4 regions of the Pseudomonas sp. Cab53 genome follow, and region 1 is predicted to be linked to each of the others. Evidence: predicted binding sites of a transcription regulator. Region 1 holds the regulator's gene; each other region holds the start of a gene.
The links. The regulator FliA, encoded in region 1, starts transcription of late flagellar genes. The targets are predictions, from matches to a motif close to CTAAAGTTTNNNNNNNNNNNGCCGNTAA.
Positions count from the first base shown of each region.

Region 2: a site for FliA is predicted at 1,387-1,414, ahead of KI241_RS15100 (methyl-accepting chemotaxis protein). Genes of this name have one in related genera too.
Region 3: a site for FliA is predicted at 2,704-2,731, ahead of KI241_RS02270 (methyl-accepting chemotaxis protein). Genes of this name have one in related genera too.
Region 4: a site for FliA is predicted at 2,190-2,217, ahead of KI241_RS26540 (methyl-accepting chemotaxis protein). Genes of this name have one in related genera too.

Region 1 covers NZ_AP021902.1:1,723,769-1,727,980, forward strand. The annotation lists gene flhF (flagellar biosynthesis protein FlhF) at 1-1,298, shown strand, start outside; gene fleN (flagellar synthesis regulator FleN) at 1,413-2,243, shown strand; gene fliA (RNA polymerase sigma factor FliA) at 2,240-2,983, shown strand; gene KI241_RS07525 (chemotaxis response regulator CheY) at 3,144-3,515, shown strand; gene KI241_RS07530 (protein phosphatase CheZ) at 3,535-4,212, shown strand, end outside.
Region 2 covers NZ_AP021902.1:3,496,983-3,501,194, reverse strand. The annotation lists gene KI241_RS15110 (ABC transporter permease) at 1-605, shown strand, start outside; gene KI241_RS15105 (TraR/DksA C4-type zinc finger protein) at 933-1,337, shown strand; gene KI241_RS15100 (methyl-accepting chemotaxis protein) at 1,508-3,112, shown strand; gene KI241_RS15095 (DUF2789 family protein) at 3,300-3,536, opposite strand; gene KI241_RS15090 (hypothetical protein) at 3,631-3,867, opposite strand.
Region 3 covers NZ_AP021902.1:525,535-529,746, forward strand. The annotation lists gene KI241_RS02265 (potassium/proton antiporter) at 1-714, opposite strand, end outside; gene KI241_RS02270 (methyl-accepting chemotaxis protein) at 1,025-2,650, opposite strand; gene KI241_RS02275 (hypothetical protein) at 2,906-3,136, shown strand; gene KI241_RS02280 (cell division protein ZapA) at 3,133-3,435, shown strand; gene KI241_RS02285 (acyl-CoA dehydrogenase) at 3,571-4,212, opposite strand, start outside.
Region 4 covers NZ_AP021902.1:6,003,524-6,007,735, reverse strand. The annotation lists gene KI241_RS26550 (NorM family multidrug efflux MATE transporter) at 1-1,063, opposite strand, end outside; gene KI241_RS26545 (LysR substrate-binding domain-containing protein) at 1,220-2,140, shown strand; gene KI241_RS26540 (methyl-accepting chemotaxis protein) at 2,328-4,212, shown strand, end outside.

The sequences.
Region 1 (4,212 bases):
TTCGTGACGAGCTGGGCGCCGAAGCAGCCATCATCGGTAATCGCCGGATCGCCGGCGGTGTCGAGCTGACAGCGGCTCTGGACTACAAATTGTCGGCGCTGGCCCCGCGTGTTCCGAACATGGAACTCGAGGACGAGCTGCGCAAGACCCAATCGCGCATCGCCAGTGCCCAGGCCGAACTGAGCCTGCGCAGCAGCGAAGGCGAGGCCGCGCCAGGCACCAATCGTCAATTGTTCGCCGGTCAGCCACTGACCGCCGGCCTGCCGCTGACTGCCGCTGAACCGCTGATCGAGCCTACCCAGGCCGAGCCGCGTCGGCCGGCGCCAGCGCCCGCCGCGCCAGCCCGTGGGGTCGACCCGCGTGCCCTGGACTCGATGCGCTTTGAACTCAACAGCCTGCGCGAACTGATGGAAGTCCAGCTCGGCTCCCTGGCCTGGAACCAGTTGCAAGGCAGCCGTCCGGCCCAGGCCAACCTGTGGCGTCGCCTGCAACGCATCGGTCTGTCCGGTCCGTTGTCCCGCGACCTGCTGGCACTGATCAATGGGATCGAAGAGCCTCGCCAGGCTTGGCGCATGCTGTTGGCACACCTGGCGCGTATGATCGCCACGCCGGACGTCGAGCCACTGGAAGAGGGCGGGGTGATTGCCATGGTCGGTCCTGCCGGCATGGGCAAGACCACCACCCTGGCCAAGCTCGCCGCCCGTTATGTACTCAAGTACGGTGCCCAGAGCATTGCGCTGGTGAGCATGGACAGCTTCCGCATCGGAGCCCAGGAGCAACTCAAGACCCTGGGCCGTATCCTCAATGTGTCGGTGACCCACGTGGACCCGGGCCAGTCCCTGGCCCAGGCGCTGGAGCCTTTGCTGCGCAAGCGCGTCGTGCTGATCGATACCGCCGGCCTGCAAGCCAGCGATCCGGCCCTGCGCCTGCAGCTCGAGAGCCTGGCCGGGCGCGGTATCAAGTCAAAAAATTATCTCGTGTTGGCAACCACCAGCCAGAAACAGGTTCTAACCGCCGCATACCACAGCTACAAGCGCTGCGGGCTGGCCGGCTGCATCCTGACTAAGCTGGACGAAACGGCAAGCCTGGGCGAGGTGTTGAGCCTGGCGATCGGTCATGAACTGCCGGTGGCCTACCTGACCGACGGGCCGCGGATCCCGGATGATCTGCATCTGCCGCGCCGTCATCAACTGGTCAGTCGTGCCGTGAGTGTGCAAATGCAGGAAGAACCCAGCGAAGAAGCCATGGCTGACATGTTCGCTGATATCTACCACAGCCCATCCAAACAGGTCGGCTGAGGTTATCATGAGTATTTTTTGTACCTACATCGATGGTCTGCCATGCATTGTTCCGTGTGAACGCGCAGCCAGTAATGTGGCCTCCGTCTAAGTAAGACAAGGTAAAGAACGAACATGGGCAGCATGCATCCCGTACAGGTGATCGCGGTGACCGGCGGCAAAGGTGGCGTCGGGAAGACTAACGTGTCAGTGAACTTGTCCCTGGCTCTGGCAGAGCTTGGCCGACGGGTCATGCTGCTGGACGCCGACCTGGGCCTGGCGAACGTCGACGTGTTGCTGGGGCTAACCCCAAAGCGCACGCTGGCGGACGTGATCGAAGGCCGCTGTGAACTGCGCGACGTACTGTTGCAAGGGCCTGGCGGGATTCGCATCGTGCCGGCCGCCTCCGGCACCCAGAGCATGGTTCACCTGACCCCGGCCCAGCACGCGGGCCTGATCCAGGCGTTCAGCGACATCGGCGACAACCTCGATGTGCTGGTAATCGACACCGCGGCCGGCATCGGTGACTCGGTCGTCAGTTTCGTGCGGGCCGCCCAGGAAGTGCTGCTGGTGGTCTGCGATGAACCGACTTCCATCACCGACGCCTATGCCCTGATCAAGCTGCTGAACCGCGACTACGGCATGAACCGCTTCCGCGTCCTGGCCAACATGGCGCAGAGCCCGCAGGAGGGACGCAATCTGTTCGCCAAGCTGACCAAGGTCACGGATCGCTTCCTGGATGTCGCCCTACAATACGTCGGCGCCGTGCCCTACGACGAAAGTGTCCGCAAGGCCGTCCAGAAGCAACGTGCCGTCTATGAAGCTTTTCCACGTTCCAAATGTGCGCTGGCGTTCAAGGCAATCGCCCAGAAGGTCGATAGCTGGCCGCTGCCGGCCAACCCGCGCGGGCATCTGGAATTTTTCGTCGAGCGTCTCGTGCAACAAACAGCAGGGCCCGTGCTATGACAGCCAGCAGTTACAACCACCTCTACAAGAAATCGGCACGGGACGCCCAGTACGAGTTGATCGAGCGTTACGCGCCCCTGGTCAAGCGTATCGCCTATCACTTGCTGGCGCGGCTGCCGGCCAGTGTCCAGGTCGAGGACCTGATCCAGGCCGGCATGATCGGCCTGCTCGAAGTGTCGAACAAATACGACGCGAGCAAGGGCGCCAGTTTCGAGACCTACGCCGGTATCCGTATCCGCGGCGCGATGCTCGATGAGGTCCGCAAGGGCGATTGGGCACCGCGTTCGGTGCACCGCAACACCCGCATGGTGAGCGATGCGATCCGTGCGATTGAAGCTAAAACCGGGCGTGACGCTAAAGATCACGAGGTTGCGGCCGAACTCCAGTTGAGTCTCGATGATTATTACGGGATTTTGAACGATACCTTGGGCAGCCGCCTGTTCAGTTTCGACGACCTGTTGCAGGACGGCGAGCATGAAGGGCTGCACGAGGATGGCGCGAGTGCTCACATGGAGCCATCGCGTGACCTGGAAGATGAACGCTTCCAGAGCGCGCTGGCCGAAGCGATTGCCAATTTGCCGGAGCGTGAGCGACTGGTCTTGGCGCTGTACTACGACGAAGAGCTGAACCTCAAGGAAATCGGTGAGGTCCTGGGGGTCAGCGAATCGCGGGTCAGCCAGTTACACAGCCAGTGCGCAGCCCGTTTGCGGGGGCGTTTGGGGGAATGGCGAGCGCGCTGATACGCAGTGCGGGGGCGCTGCGAACGAGGCTGGCAGGTACTGCACGGTCTCACCCGTTGTGCTGCGCGCTGTTGTCGAGCGTTGTGCCGGATTGATTGAAATGGCGCGTTCAGGTGCTGGACGCGTTTAAGACTGCTTGGAGGTCGAATTGGACAAGAACATGAAAATCCTCATCGTTGATGACTTCTCAACGATGCGGCGGATCATTAAAAACCTGTTGCGTGACCTTGGGTTCACCAACACGGCCGAAGCAGATGACGGGACCACTGCGCTCCCGATGTTGCACAGTGGCAACTTCGATTTTCTGGTCACCGACTGGAACATGCCCGGCATGACCGGCATCGACCTGCTGCGCCAGGTGCGCGCTGATGAAAAACTCAAGCACCTTCCCGTGCTGATGGTCACCGCCGAAGCCAAGCGCGAGCAGATCATCGAAGCGGCCCAGGCCGGTGTGAACGGCTACGTGGTCAAACCCTTCACGGCCCAGGCGTTGAAAGAGAAGATCGAAAAAATCTTCGAACGCATCGGCTAACGGCGCCCCGGGGGGAGCTATGGATAACGAATCTTCAATGGGCGATTTCGAATCGACCCTGAAAAAACATGCCCGTGAACTGGTCGAAAGCCTCGAAAAAGGCCGTTTTGGCGATGCGGTTCAAATGATCCATGAGCTCAACCAGACCCGTGACCGTGGTCTGTATCTGGAAGTGGGCAAGCTCACGCGTGAATTGCACAGCGCGATTGTCAATTTCCAGATCGACCCGCGCATGCCGCAGGCCGAGGAAGTCTCGCAGATCACCGACGCCACCGAGCGCCTGGGGTATGTGGTCAAGCTGACCGAAGCGGCGGCCAACCGCACCATGGATTTGGTGGAGAGCGCCACGCCGCTGGTCAATGGCCTGAGCGAGGAAGCCCAGGCCTTGAGCACCGACTGGGGTCGGTTCATGCGTCGCGAGGTGGGGGCCGAGGAGTTTCGCGAGTTGGCCCGCCGGGTCGACGGTTTCCTGACGCGCAGCAGCAGCGAAAACCGCGCCGTCGCCAGCAACCTCAACGACATCTTGTTGGCCCAGGACTATCAGGACCTGACCGGCCAGGTGATCAAGCGCGTGACCCAACTGGTTACCGAAGTGGAAAGCAATTTGCTCAAGCTGGTGTTGATGGCCAGCCAAGTCGACCGCTTTGCGGGCATCGAACACGACCGTGAAGCGATGCTTGCTGAAAAAGATCCACAA
Region 2 (4,212 bases), 1.8 Mb from region 1:
TCATCGCCATCACCGGCATCCCGCCGTTCATTGCCACCCTCGGCATGATGGTCTCGGCCCGTGGCCTGGCGCGCTACTACACCGAAGGCCAGCCGGTGAGCATGTTGTCGGACTCCTACACGGCCATCGGCCATGGCGCGATGCCGGTGATCATTTTCCTGGTGGTGGCGGTGATCTTCCACATCGCCCTGCGTTACACCAAGTACGGCAAGTACACCTACGCCATCGGCGGCAACATGCAGGCGGCGCGCACCTCGGGCATCAACGTCAAGCGCCACCTGGTGATCGTCTACAGCATCGCCGGGCTGCTGGCGGGGTTGGCCGGGGTGGTGGCCTCGGCGCGGGCGGCGACCGGGCAGGCCGGCATGGGCATGTCTTATGAACTGGACGCGATCGCGGCGGCAGTGATCGGTGGCACCAGCCTGGCGGGTGGGGTAGGGCGCATCACCGGGACGGTGATCGGGGCGCTGATTCTCGGGGTGATGGCCAGTGGGTTCACCTTTGTCGGTGTCGACGCCTACATCCAGGACATCATCAAGGGGCTGATCATTGTGGTGGCCGTGGTCATCGATCAGTACCGCAACAAACGCAAACTCAAGCGTTAAACAGCCTTGTAATGCGACAAAGCGCCACGCCTGACCCGCGTGGCGTTGCCATTTGTCTTCTTAATACAGCCATTGCAGCGAATTTCTTGTTATAAACGCACTCCGATGACCGCCGAAAGCGTGTCAGAGAACATTTCTAGGGGTTGTCGGACATTTTCCCTATGTTTTCGGTTGCTGGGGCCTCCACTCGGCCTTAGACTGCCGCCCCTCGTAAATTGAGTGCCGGGTGGCGCTTGGAATAGACGGCGCCTTCCTGACGAGCGTGGCAGCTGCGCTGCGGGACGCTCCATAATTCGCCTTAATGCACGTTTTTTTATAGAGATATCAATGACAAAGGAAAAGTTGCTGGCCATGCCGGCGGATGACTACATGAACGCCGAGCAGCTGGCTTTCTTCACCAAGCTGTTGCAGAACATGAAAGTCGAAACCCACGAGCGCATCGAACAGAACCGAATCGCCATTGAGAGCCTGGACACCCCGGCCGACCCGGCCGACGCTGCTTCCGTAGAAGAAGAGCGCACCTGGCTGGTCAACGCCATTGACCGTGACCAGCGCATGCTGCCGCAACTGGAGCAGGCCCTGGACCGCATCAACGATGACAGCTTCGGCTGGTGCGACGACAGCGGCGAGCCTATCGGCCTCAAGCGCCTGCTGATCAGCCCGACCACCAAGTACTGCATCGAAGCCCAGGAACGCCACGAGCAGATCGACAAGCACCAGCGCCAGGCCTGATCCCGCCTCTTGAAAGATCGCAACCGCGCACCGCAGGTTGCGATCTTCGCTCAATATCTCACCCTCCCTGCCGTTGACCTGATGCAAGAACCGCGACTAATGGACCATGGATAATGGCCCCATAGTGGCGTTTAATGCGCTCATAACAACGATAAGCGTGGGTGACGAACATGGCGACAGAAGGATCTCTGGCGGGTGCGGTGCCGGCCTCGGTACCGGTGACGAAAGGCCTGGCACGCTGGCTGACGCCGACCTTGCAGAGCCTTGCCCTGACCTTGCTGTTGTGTGGCATGACCCTGGGCGGCTGGTCCCTGTACCTGGGCCTGCCGTTGGTGATGCTCATCGTCTGGTTGCCACGCCTGCGCTCGCGGGTGGCCACGGTCCAGGCGCCGGCGACCGACCGGCTGTCCGAGCTGACTCGCGATTTGTCCTATACCACCAGTCATAACGCGCTGTCGGCCGCCGGTGTCGCCTATTCGGTCAAGCAACTGGCCGGCAAGGTCCAGTCGCAACTCGATGCGGCGGCGCGGATCGTCAGCAACGCCGAATCGATGATTGCCACCGAACAGGCGACTTCACACCTCAGCCAGCAGGCCCTGGGTGCCGCCAGCGAGGCCCATCGCAGCAGCGTGGCCGGGCGCAGCGAGCTGGTGGAGTCCATCAGTCGCATGCACCAGCTCAGCCAGCGGGCCAACGACAGTCGCGAGTTGATCGAAGCCTTGAGCGTGCGCAGCGATGAAATCCAGCGGGTCAGCCTGGTGATCCAGTCGATTGCCAGCCAGACCAACCTGCTGGCGCTGAACGCGGCCATCGAAGCGGCTCGGGCTGGCGAGCACGGCCGCGGATTTGCGGTGGTGGCCGATGAAGTCCGCGGCTTGGCCGGACGTACCGCGGCGGCGACCGGCGAGGTTGGGGTGATGGTCGCGGACATCCAGCAGCGCACGGCCCAGGTGGTGGAGCAGATCCGTCAACTGGCCGATGACCTGGACAGCGGCGTGCAGCAGGTCGAGCACACCGGCCAGCACCTGGAGAACATTGCCCGGCTCGCCGAAGGCGTGGAAACCCAGGTCGGCGCTATCGCCCAGGGCACCGACGCCAACCGCGAGCAGCTCGACAGCCTGTTCCATGCCATCGAGCAAATGCGCGGCGACCTGTCCATCAGCGACCAGCAGACCCAGCGCCTGGCCGAGGCGGCGGTGCAGATGGAAGGCCAGGCCGAATCCATCAGCGAACGCCTGGCCGAGGTGGGCCTCGATGACTATCACCAGCGCGTCTATGACCTGGCACGGGAAGGGGCGAGCCAGATTGCCGCGCAGTTCGAGGCCGATATCGACCAGGGCCGCGTCAGCCTGGATGACCTGTTCGACCGCAACTACCAGGCCATTCCCAATACCCAGCCCGCCAAGTTCCAGACCCGCTTCGACCGCTACACCGACCAAGTGCTGCCGCCGATCCAGGAACCGTTGCTCGCCCGGCACGAAGGCCTGGTCTTCGCGATCGCCTGCACCCAGCAAGGCTATGTGCCAACCCACAACAAGGTGTTCAGCCAGCCGTTGACCGGCGATCCCCAGGTGGACACCCTGAACAACCGCACCAAGCGCAAGTTCTCCGACCGCACCGGCATCCGCTGCGGCAGTCACCAGCAACCGGTGCTGTTGCAGACCTACACCCGCGACACGGGCGAACTGATGCACGACCTCTCCGTACCGATCATGGTCAAGGGCCGTCATTGGGGTGGGTTGCGGTTGGGTTACAAGCCTGAGAAGGCGCGTTGACGTTCACTCTATTGAATAAACGCAAAACCCCGTGGCGAGGGGATTTATCCCCGTTGGGCTGCGAGGCAGCCCCAAAAAGGCTGGTTGCAGCCGACCTGATACGCCGCAATGTGTGACCTAGGGGCTGCTACGCAGCCCAACGGGGATAAATCCCCTCGCCACAGGGGCTCAACCGATGGCCTCTAGGTTATTTACCGTCGTGCAAACGCACGTTCAGTTGGTCCACCAGGACCGCCTCTTCGCCGTCGGCCAGCAGCCATTCACGCAGCAGGGCTTTCTGCTGATCCGACCAGAAGTCGGCCTCCACCAGCTTGATCTCCGGTGCCAGCGGGTGGGCCACGATGAAATCGTCGATGGCTTTGCCGTCCGAGGGCAGGCCGAGTTGGTCGAACAGGGTACTGAGCTCGTGTGAAGGCTGTTCCATGGGGTTCTCCTTTGGCGGGCGCCGTCATGACGCCTGGGTTGCTTCTTTCTATCAGAGACAAGCGAGCGCCAGGAGTTCGATCGACATCAGGCCTTCAAGCACTCTGTTCGAGACGCCTGGCCAGGTAGCAGGCCTCGTTATGGTCGGTGCGGAAACCTCTTACACGCCCAGTGGATGTTTCTTCAATGTGAAAGAAACACTTTCCGGCCAGGACAACTCGATAACGCGGTTGAATCAACGAAATGGGCAGGTAATCGACACCGTCGAAGGTATCGGCTGTGTCGACGACACAAGGGACGATAGGGGGCCGGAGCGGGATGAAAATAGCCATGCGAATTCCTTTTCTAGGGTTTACCGACGAATTGTCGAGTGCTGCGAGTAGTCTCCACGCCTTCGGCTGCTCTAGAATCGGCAGTGTCGTGTAGACGGCTGCGCCTATCTAAAGCAATTTTTTTTGGGCTCGATGTCAGAAAAATGCTTTTCTAAGTGAGAAATTTCCCTAAAGTTAGTCGTCCCACTTTTCCGATGCTCAGCGTGGCGTTTTCCTTCAGCCTCTGACGCCCCCTCGGGAAAGACGGCGAGCGCGGCAACCTTTAGTCTGCTCTCGGCCGGGGATGGGGTGCGCCGTTCATTTCGAATTTCAAAGACAGGTCCATTGCGACACTACAGTCGGCAC
Region 3 (4,212 bases), 1.2 Mb from region 1:
GTTGGTCAGGGCGAATACGGCCAGGCCGCCGCTGATCACCAGGATCGGGTAGAGACCGTTGGCCAGGTGGATACGGTTGACCAATTGCAGCATCAACCAGCCACCGCCCAGGCCGAGTACCGCACCGATGCCGAACTCGCGCACCAAGTGTCCGAGCAGGCTCCAGTGCAGGCCGGTTTCGCCGCTGGCGAGCATGCCGATCAGGGTGACGGTCAGGAACACCGCCATGGGGTCGTTGCTGCCAGACTCGATCTCGAGGGTGGCGCTGACCCGCTCGTTCAGGCCCTTGCCGCCCAGCAGCGAGAACACCGCCGCGGCGTCGGTCGAGCCGACGATGGCGCCGATCAGCAAGCCTTGGATCAGGTTGAGGTTGAACAGCCACGCCGCCGCCAGGCCGGTCAGCCCGGTGGTAATCAGCACGCCCACCGTGGCCAGCGACAACGCTGGCCAGAGCGCCACGCGAAAGCTCGAGACCCGGGTGCGCAAACCGCCGTCCAGCAGGATGACAGCCAGGGCGAGGTTGCCGACCAGGTAGGCCGTGGCGTAGTTGTCGAACAGAATACCGGCGCCGTCGATACCGGCTGCCATGCCCACGGCCAGGATGATCACCAGGATCGGGATGCCCAGGCGGGACGAAAGAGAACTGACCAGAATGCTCGCACTCACCAGCAACGCGCCGATCAAGAACAGGCTGTTGATGGTCGTCGCAGTCAAAGGCAGTACTCCGGAAAAGCTTAAGGGCGGACACAGACTGACCATGCAGTCTGCGTGCCAGCGATTCTAACCTGTTGAAATGCGCTGCTGTCAAAAAAGCTTTTGAACGAGGGAGCGATGAAACCTTGGATAGCCATCTGCGGCCATGGGATTGGTACTGCCCTTTGTGGCGAGGGGATTTATCCCCGTTGGGCTGCGAAGCAGCCCCAAAATCTTTGCTGCCATACAAATCGATGGCGAGCGCTTCGCACTCGATCGGGGATAAATCCCCTCGCCACAGGAAGCTCTCGCCACAAAGGCAGATAGGGTCTTAAAGACTGAAGCGCCCCACCATGCTGTTCAGGTCGACGGCCAGGCGCGACAGTTCGGCACTGGCGGCGCTGGTCTGGTTGGCGCCGGTGGCCGATTGCACCGACAGGTCGCGGATGTTCACCAGGTTGCGGTCGACTTCACGAGCTACTTGCGCCTGTTCTTCGGCGGCGCTGGCGATCACCAGGTTGCGTTCGTTGATCTCGACGATGGCGGTGTTGATCGTGTCCAGGGACAGGCCGGCGCCACGGGCGATGTTCAGGGTCGACTCGGCGCGCTCGGTGCTGTTGCGCATCGAATCCACGGCCTGTTCGGTGCCGTTCTGGATGCTGCCGATCATGCGTTCGATTTCGCTGGTCGACTGCTGGGTGCGATGCGCCAGGGCGCGCACTTCGTCCGCCACCACGGCGAAACCACGACCGGCTTCACCGGCACGGGCGGCTTCGATGGCCGCGTTGAGCGCCAGCAGGTTGGTCTGATCGGCCAGGCCGCGGATCACGTCCAGTACTTTGCCGATGTCCCGGGATTCGTCGGCCAGGTTGCCGATCAGCGTCGCGGTACTTTGCACATCGGCGCTCATGCGTTCGATGGCACCGACGGTTTCCTGCACCAGGTCGCGGCCATCGCCAGCGGAGGTGGTGGCGTTCTTCGAGGCCTCGGAGGTGCTGACCGCATTGCGGGCCACTTCTTCCACTGCACTGGTCATCTCGTTGACCGCGGTCGCGGCCTGCTCGATTTCGTTGTTTTGCAGGGTCAGGCCACGGGCGCTTTCGTCGGTGACGCTGTTGAGTTCTTCCGCGGCGGAGGCCAGTTGCGTGGCCGAGCCGGAGATGCGCTGCAAGGTGTCGCGCAGTTTGTCCTGCATGGTCGCCATCGCCCGCAGCAGGCGACCGGCTTCGTCGCTGCCATCGACCAGCACGGGCCGGGTCAGGTTGCCCTTGGCGATTTCTTCGGCGGCTTGCAGCGCGCTGCCAATCGGCCGGGTGATGCTGTTGGTCAGCAGCCAGGCGAACAGCAGGGTCAGGCCGGTGGCGATGACCAGCAGCGCGACGACCCAGGTGAACGCCGTTGAATACTGTTGCACAGCGCTCTGGTTGAGGTGCTCGGCCTGCTGGTTGTTGATCTCCATCAGGCGGTTGATCACCACGTTGATGGCATCGGAATTGGTCAGCAGCTCAGTGTTGAGCAGCGTGCGCAGCTCATCGATCTGGTTATTGCGCGACAGGGTCTTCATCCGCTCTTCGAGCTGACGGTATTGCCCCAGCAGTTGCACGTATTGCTCGTAGGCGGCCCGTTCTTCCGGGGCGCTGATGAGCTTTTCATAGGTGGCCTGGGCGGCCCGGATCTGCTGGTTGCGTTGTTCGAACAGCTCGTAGGTTTTTTGCTGGATGTCCGGTTCGCGGTTCACCAGCAGACGATAGGACAGCACCCGCAGGCGCAAGGTGAGCTGGGTGAACTCGTCCAGGGCCTTGATGCTGGGCACGCTGTTCTGGACGATGTTCTCGCCGGACGTGCGGATCTTGCTCATCTGGGCCAGGGCAAACACCCCGAGGATCAGCATCAGGGCGCCGATCAGGGCAAACCCCAGGAACGCCCGCGGGGCGATATTCATATTACGTAGAGACATGGAAAGTACCGGATGGAAGCGCTTCCGTGCGGGCTGTGACGGATATACCGGACTTATCGGTCATGCACCTGAAGTCTTGAGGGCGCTGCGGGCTTTTGTCGCGGCTCAAGGGCGGTGGCGCGACGAAGGGTAGGAACCAGATCCCTGAATCGCAGTCTCTAAAACTCGTCAGCGAAGCACCGCTGCCCGTAACCGTGGCGTCGCCGATGACTTTTCTTTATCGTACGCGCCCCCTGAAAAACCCTGGAAATCAATATGTTGGAAACATCCCTCAGCCAGCTGGAGCAACTGGTCAATGACCTGGTGCAACAGAATCGCCACCTCACTGGCCTGAACGAAACCCTGAGCGCGGACCTCGCCAGGGCCAAGGATGAAAACGAGAGTCTGCAACTGAGCCTGATGGAGCAGGAAGAACTGCACGGCACCGCCGCCGCCCGCATCCAGGCCTTGATCGAGCGCGCTAGCGCCGGTCCTGTCAGCGCATGAGGCACGGCGCCGAGGGGGTGACGGTCATCTCGATCCTGGGAGAGGATTATTCGATCAAGGCGCCGGCCGGGCAGGAGCAGGCCTTGCTGGACGCGGCCGCGATGCTCAAGGCTGCGCTGGCCGATACCAAGCGCAAATACCCGACGCTGATCGGTGATCGTTTGTTGGTCCTGGCGGCCATGAATCTGTGTTCGCAGCAGATCGATATGCAGAAGCAGCATCAGGCGGAGCTTGAGCGGTACCAGGAGCAGGTCAGTGCCACGGTGGATGTCATTTCCAAAACCATTCAGCAGGCCTGAAGGGTTCGATGATTCCTGTGGGAGCGGGCAAGCCTGCTCCCACAGGGGAAATGCGTTCACTCAAGAACAGGTTGGCTTTAAGGCCACCTTCGTGAGCAGGCTCACTCCCCAGAGAATTGGAAAGCGCCCCCAGCCTCAGAACCACTCATCCCGCATTTCCAGGCAAGTCCCATCCCGCGCTTCAAGCAACGCCAATTCATGATGACAACCCGGCACCTCCCACGTCAGGAAGTAGCGCGCCGCCTGCAGCTTGCCTTTATAGAAGTCCTGGTCCACCGCACTGCCCCTGGCCAGGCCTTCCTCGGCGCGAATTGCCTGTTCCAGCCAGCGCCAGCCGATCACCATATGGCCAAACACCTTGAGGTACAGCGCCGAGTTGGCCAGGCTGCTGTTGACCTTGCCCTGGGCCAGGTCTGTCAGCAGCCCGAGGGTGACGGTCTGCAGGCGCGCCACGAGGGCTTCCAGTGGTTGGTGCAACGGCGTCAGCGACGGGTGTGCCTGGGCGCGCTCGGTGGTGTCGGCCACCAGGCGGATCAACTGCTTGAGACCGGCGCCGCCGTTCTGCGCCAGTTTGCGCCCCAGCAGGTCCAGGGACTGAATGCCGTGGGTGCCTTCGTGGATCGGGTTCAAGCGGTTGTCGCGGTAATACTGTTCCACCGGGTATTCGCGGGTGTAGCCGTGGCCGCCAAGAATCTGGATCGCCAGTTCGTTGGCCTTCAGGCAAAACTCCGAGGGCCAGGATTTGACGATGGGCGTCAGCAGGTCCAGCAATTCATG
Region 4 (4,212 bases), 2.0 Mb from region 1:
CCTCGGCGAACGCCGGGTCATTGTGGTCCAGGAACAGGCCGACCAACGCGTGGGGCAGCAGCCAGAAGACCATGGCGAACGCCAGCATCACCGCCGCGCCGAAGCCGATCCCGACCCGCCCGGCCAGGCGCGCCTTGGGTAACTGCCCGGCGCCATAGTGCTGGCCGATGCGCATGGTGATGGCATAGGACATGCCCGCCGGGACCATGAATGCCACCGAGACGATCTGCAGGGCGATCTGATGCGCCGCCAACGGTGTGCTGCCCATGGTGCCCATGCACAGCGCCGCGAACGCAAAGAGCCCGACTTCCACGGCGTAGGTGCCACCGATCGGCAGGCCCAGGCGCCACAGTTCCCTGAGGTATTGACGGTTGGGGCGAAACAGGCCGTCCAACAACGGGTACGCGCGATAGGCCGGGTGCCGGTGGATGTGCCAGGCCAGCACCAGGGCCATGCCGTTGGCGACGATCGCCGTGACCAGGCCGATGCCCATCAGGCCCAGTTTCGGCAAGCCGAACAGGCCAGTGATGAGGGCGTAGTTGAGCAGGAAATTGGCTACCGTACCGCCGAGGCTGATCACCATCACCGGCGTGGCCCGGCCAATGGCGCTGGTGAAGCCGCGCAGGGCCATGAAACTCAAGTAGCCGGGCAGGGCAAACGGCAGCGCCAGCAGGAACTGGCCGGCGGAAAGCACATTGGTTTCAGTCTGGCCGAACAGCAGCAACACCGGCTTGAGGTTCCACAACAGCAAAGCCGCCACCAGCGCCATCAGCCAGGCCAGCCATAGCCCGGCCTGGGTCAGGCGGGTGGCGCCCTCGATGTCTCCCGCGCCTTGGCGGATCGCTACCAGCGTCCCCACCGCCGCGATCACGCCGATGCAAAAAATCGACACGAACGAGTAACTGGCTGCCCCGAGGCCGCCTCCAGCCAGGGCTTCAGGGCTCAGGCGCGCCATCATCACGGTGTCGGTGAGCACCATCAGCATGTGCGCCAACTGCGAGGCAATCAGCGGCCCCGCCAACCGCAGGATGGCCCAGAGTTCGGTACGCACCGGATGCCGCATGATCATCACGCTCCCTGTTCGAATGAGGCAGTAAAGCAACGATTCTCGGCGTTCACGACGGTCTGCACAAAAGGATAAAAACGATCGCTGACATGATTAAAACTCATGCAACTGAAGTTCTGTTAGGGTGTGCCAATCGCTCCCGGAGTTTTTCCCTTGTCTCGTCGTCTTCCCCCTCTTTATGCGCTGCGGGCATTCGAAGCGGCGGCGCGGTACAGCTCGTTCACTCGCGCCGCTGAGGAGCTGTCGATTACCCAGAGCGCGGTCAGCCGGCATATTCGTACGCTGGAGGAGCATTTCGCCTGTCGCTTGTTTCATCGCAGCGGGCGCAACCTGCAACTGACCGAAGCGGCGCGGTTGCTGCTGCCGGGTGTGCGCGACGGCTTCATGGCCTTGGAGCGGGCGTGCCATACCTTGCACGGTGAAGACGGCATCCTGCGGATGAAGGCGCCTTCGACCCTGACCATGCGCTGGCTATTGGCGCGCTTGAGCCGCTTCCGGCATTTGCAGCCCGGCAACGAAGTGCAACTGACCAGCGCCTGGATGGACATCGATGCGGTGGACTTCAACACCGAGCCGTTCGATTGCGCGGTCTTGCTGGGCAACGGGCATTTTCCCGTGGACTGGGAGGCCAGCCTGTTGTTTCCCGAGGAACTGATTCCGGTGGGCGCGCCGAATCTGCTGAACGATCAACCCTGGGATGTGCAGCGACTGGCCAAGGCCGAGTTGCTGCACCCCACGCCGGATCGCCGAGACTGGCGCAGTTGGCTGGAGCGCATGGGCTTGTCCGACCAGGTGTCGCTCAAGGGCGGACAAGTGTTCGACACCCTGGAGTTGGGCATGATTGCCGCCGCGCGTGGGTACGGTGTCTCCATGGGGGATCTGCTGATGGTGGCCGAGGATGTGGCCCAGGGGCGCTTGAGTCTGCCCTGGCCGACCGCTGTCGCCAGCGGTGAGCACTATTACCTGGTGTGGCCGAAAACCCGCCCGGGAGGTGACCGTTTGCGGCGGCTCAGTGATTTTCTCCAGAGCGAGGTCAAGGCCATGCAACTGCCTGCGGTGGAGCGTCTTGGCTGAAACGTTGCACTTCAGGTGCTAGCCACTTGGCATTATTCCTTCCAGATCGCTCAAGTATTCGGTGGCGCTGCCGAATCCGTGAACATGGAACCCTCGTTCAGAAAGGGCAAACCACCTACCTTATTTCGAAATAATGCCGAGCGTGCGACGTGATCAGGATGATCCAGAGTCTCGGCCAGGAGCCGTCATGTCCCAACCCCGTGCCCGGATCGCCTCACAGCTAGGCCTTGCCCTCGCCGTGATACTGGCGATCGTGATCTCCGGCAGTACCGTCTTCGCCTTGCGCTCGCTGGACACCGCCAACCTTGCCACCCGTGAAGAACACCTGGCCAGCGAAGCGCGCCTGATGGCCGACCAGCTCAATACGTTCCACGGCACCTTGCGTGAGAGCACGCAGCGTTTGGCCGGCCTGTTCGAAAAACGCTTCAGCGCGGGCCTGAGCGTGCACCCGGACCTGTCGGTGACCGTGGCAGGCGTGCAGACCCCCGGCTTGGACCTGGGCGGCGAAATGCTGAACAACAATTTCAAGGAAGTTGACGAGTTCAAGCAGATGACCGCCGGTACCGCCACGATATTCGTGCGCAGCGGCGACGACTTCATCCGCATCAGCACGTCGGTGGCCAAGCAGGACGGTTCGCGCGCCATCGGCACCGTGCTCGATCATGCCAGCCCGGCCTACGCCCGCCTGATGGGTGGGCAGAGCTACATCGGCCGTGTCCTGCTGTTCGGTCGTTACTACATGACCCAGTACAGCCCGGTCCGTGACAGCAGCGGCAAGATCATCGCCGCGCTCTATGTGGGGTTCGACTACACCGACGCGCAGAACGCGCAGTTCGAGAACCTCAAGCGTTTCCGCATCGGCAAGACCGGCTCGCTGGCCCTGCTGGATGAGCAAAACAAATGGCTGGTGCCACCGGCGGGCGTCCAGGCGCTCGATTCGGCGGTGACGACGGTCGTGGGCCTGGTGAAAACGCCGGGCAAGGGCGCGTTCTGGAGCGACACCGCCGAAGATTTCTACAGCGTCGCGGTGCCGTTCGAAGGCGGACCGTGGGCGGTCGTGGCGAGCATGCCGAAGGCTGAGATTCGCGAAGTGACCTGGAGCGTCGGCACGCAACTGGCCATTGGCAGCTTGCTGGCGATGTTGCTGGCGGTCGGCGCGGCGATGTGGCTGCTGCGCAGCAAGCTGGCTCCCCTGGGTGACCTGGTGCGCCAGGCCGAAGCGTTGGGTGCCGGCGACCTGAGCGTGCGCCTGAACGTGTCCAGTCACGACGAAATCGGCCAACTGGCCCGTGCGTTCAATCAGATGAGCCAGGCCCTGTCGACCATGGTCGAGCACATCCGCAAGGCCTCCCAGGAGGTCAACAGCCGGGCCCAGGCCCTGTCGGGCTTGTCCAGCGGTGCGTACGAGGGGATGGAGCAGCAGTCCGGCGAAATCACCAGCATGGCCGGCGCGGTGGAGGAATTCAGCGCTACGTCGTTGAACATTGCCGACAACATGGGCAACACCGAACGCCTGGCCCAGGAAAACGCCCAGCAGACGCGGATCGGCCGGACCTCGATGGATGAAGCCTCTTCGTCCCTGGAGCAGATCGCCGGCGCGCTGAACAGCACCGCCACGGTCATCAATACCCTGGGCCAGCGTTCCCAGGAAATCGGCGGCATTGTTGGCGTGATCACTTCGATCGCCGAGCAGACCAACCTGCTGGCCCTGAACGCCGCCATCGAAGCCGCCCGTGCCGGCGAGCAGGGGCGTGGGTTTGCCGTGGTGGCGGATGAAGTCCGTAGCCTGGCGTCTCGTACCCGGCAGGCCACGGACGAGATTTCCGGCATGATCAACAGCATCCAGCAGGAAACCGGCAACGCCATCAGCACCATGGAGCAAGGCAACCTGCTCATGCAGGAAGGCCTGTCGCGTAACGCCAACGTTGCTTCGGCCCTGGCACGCATCGACGAGCAGAGCCGCTCGGCTGGTCAGCAATTCGCCGCCATCACCACCGCCACCCAGGAACAAAGCAGCACCGCGACCTTGCTCAGCAGCAACTTGCAGAGCATCGCCATGGCCAACAGTGAGC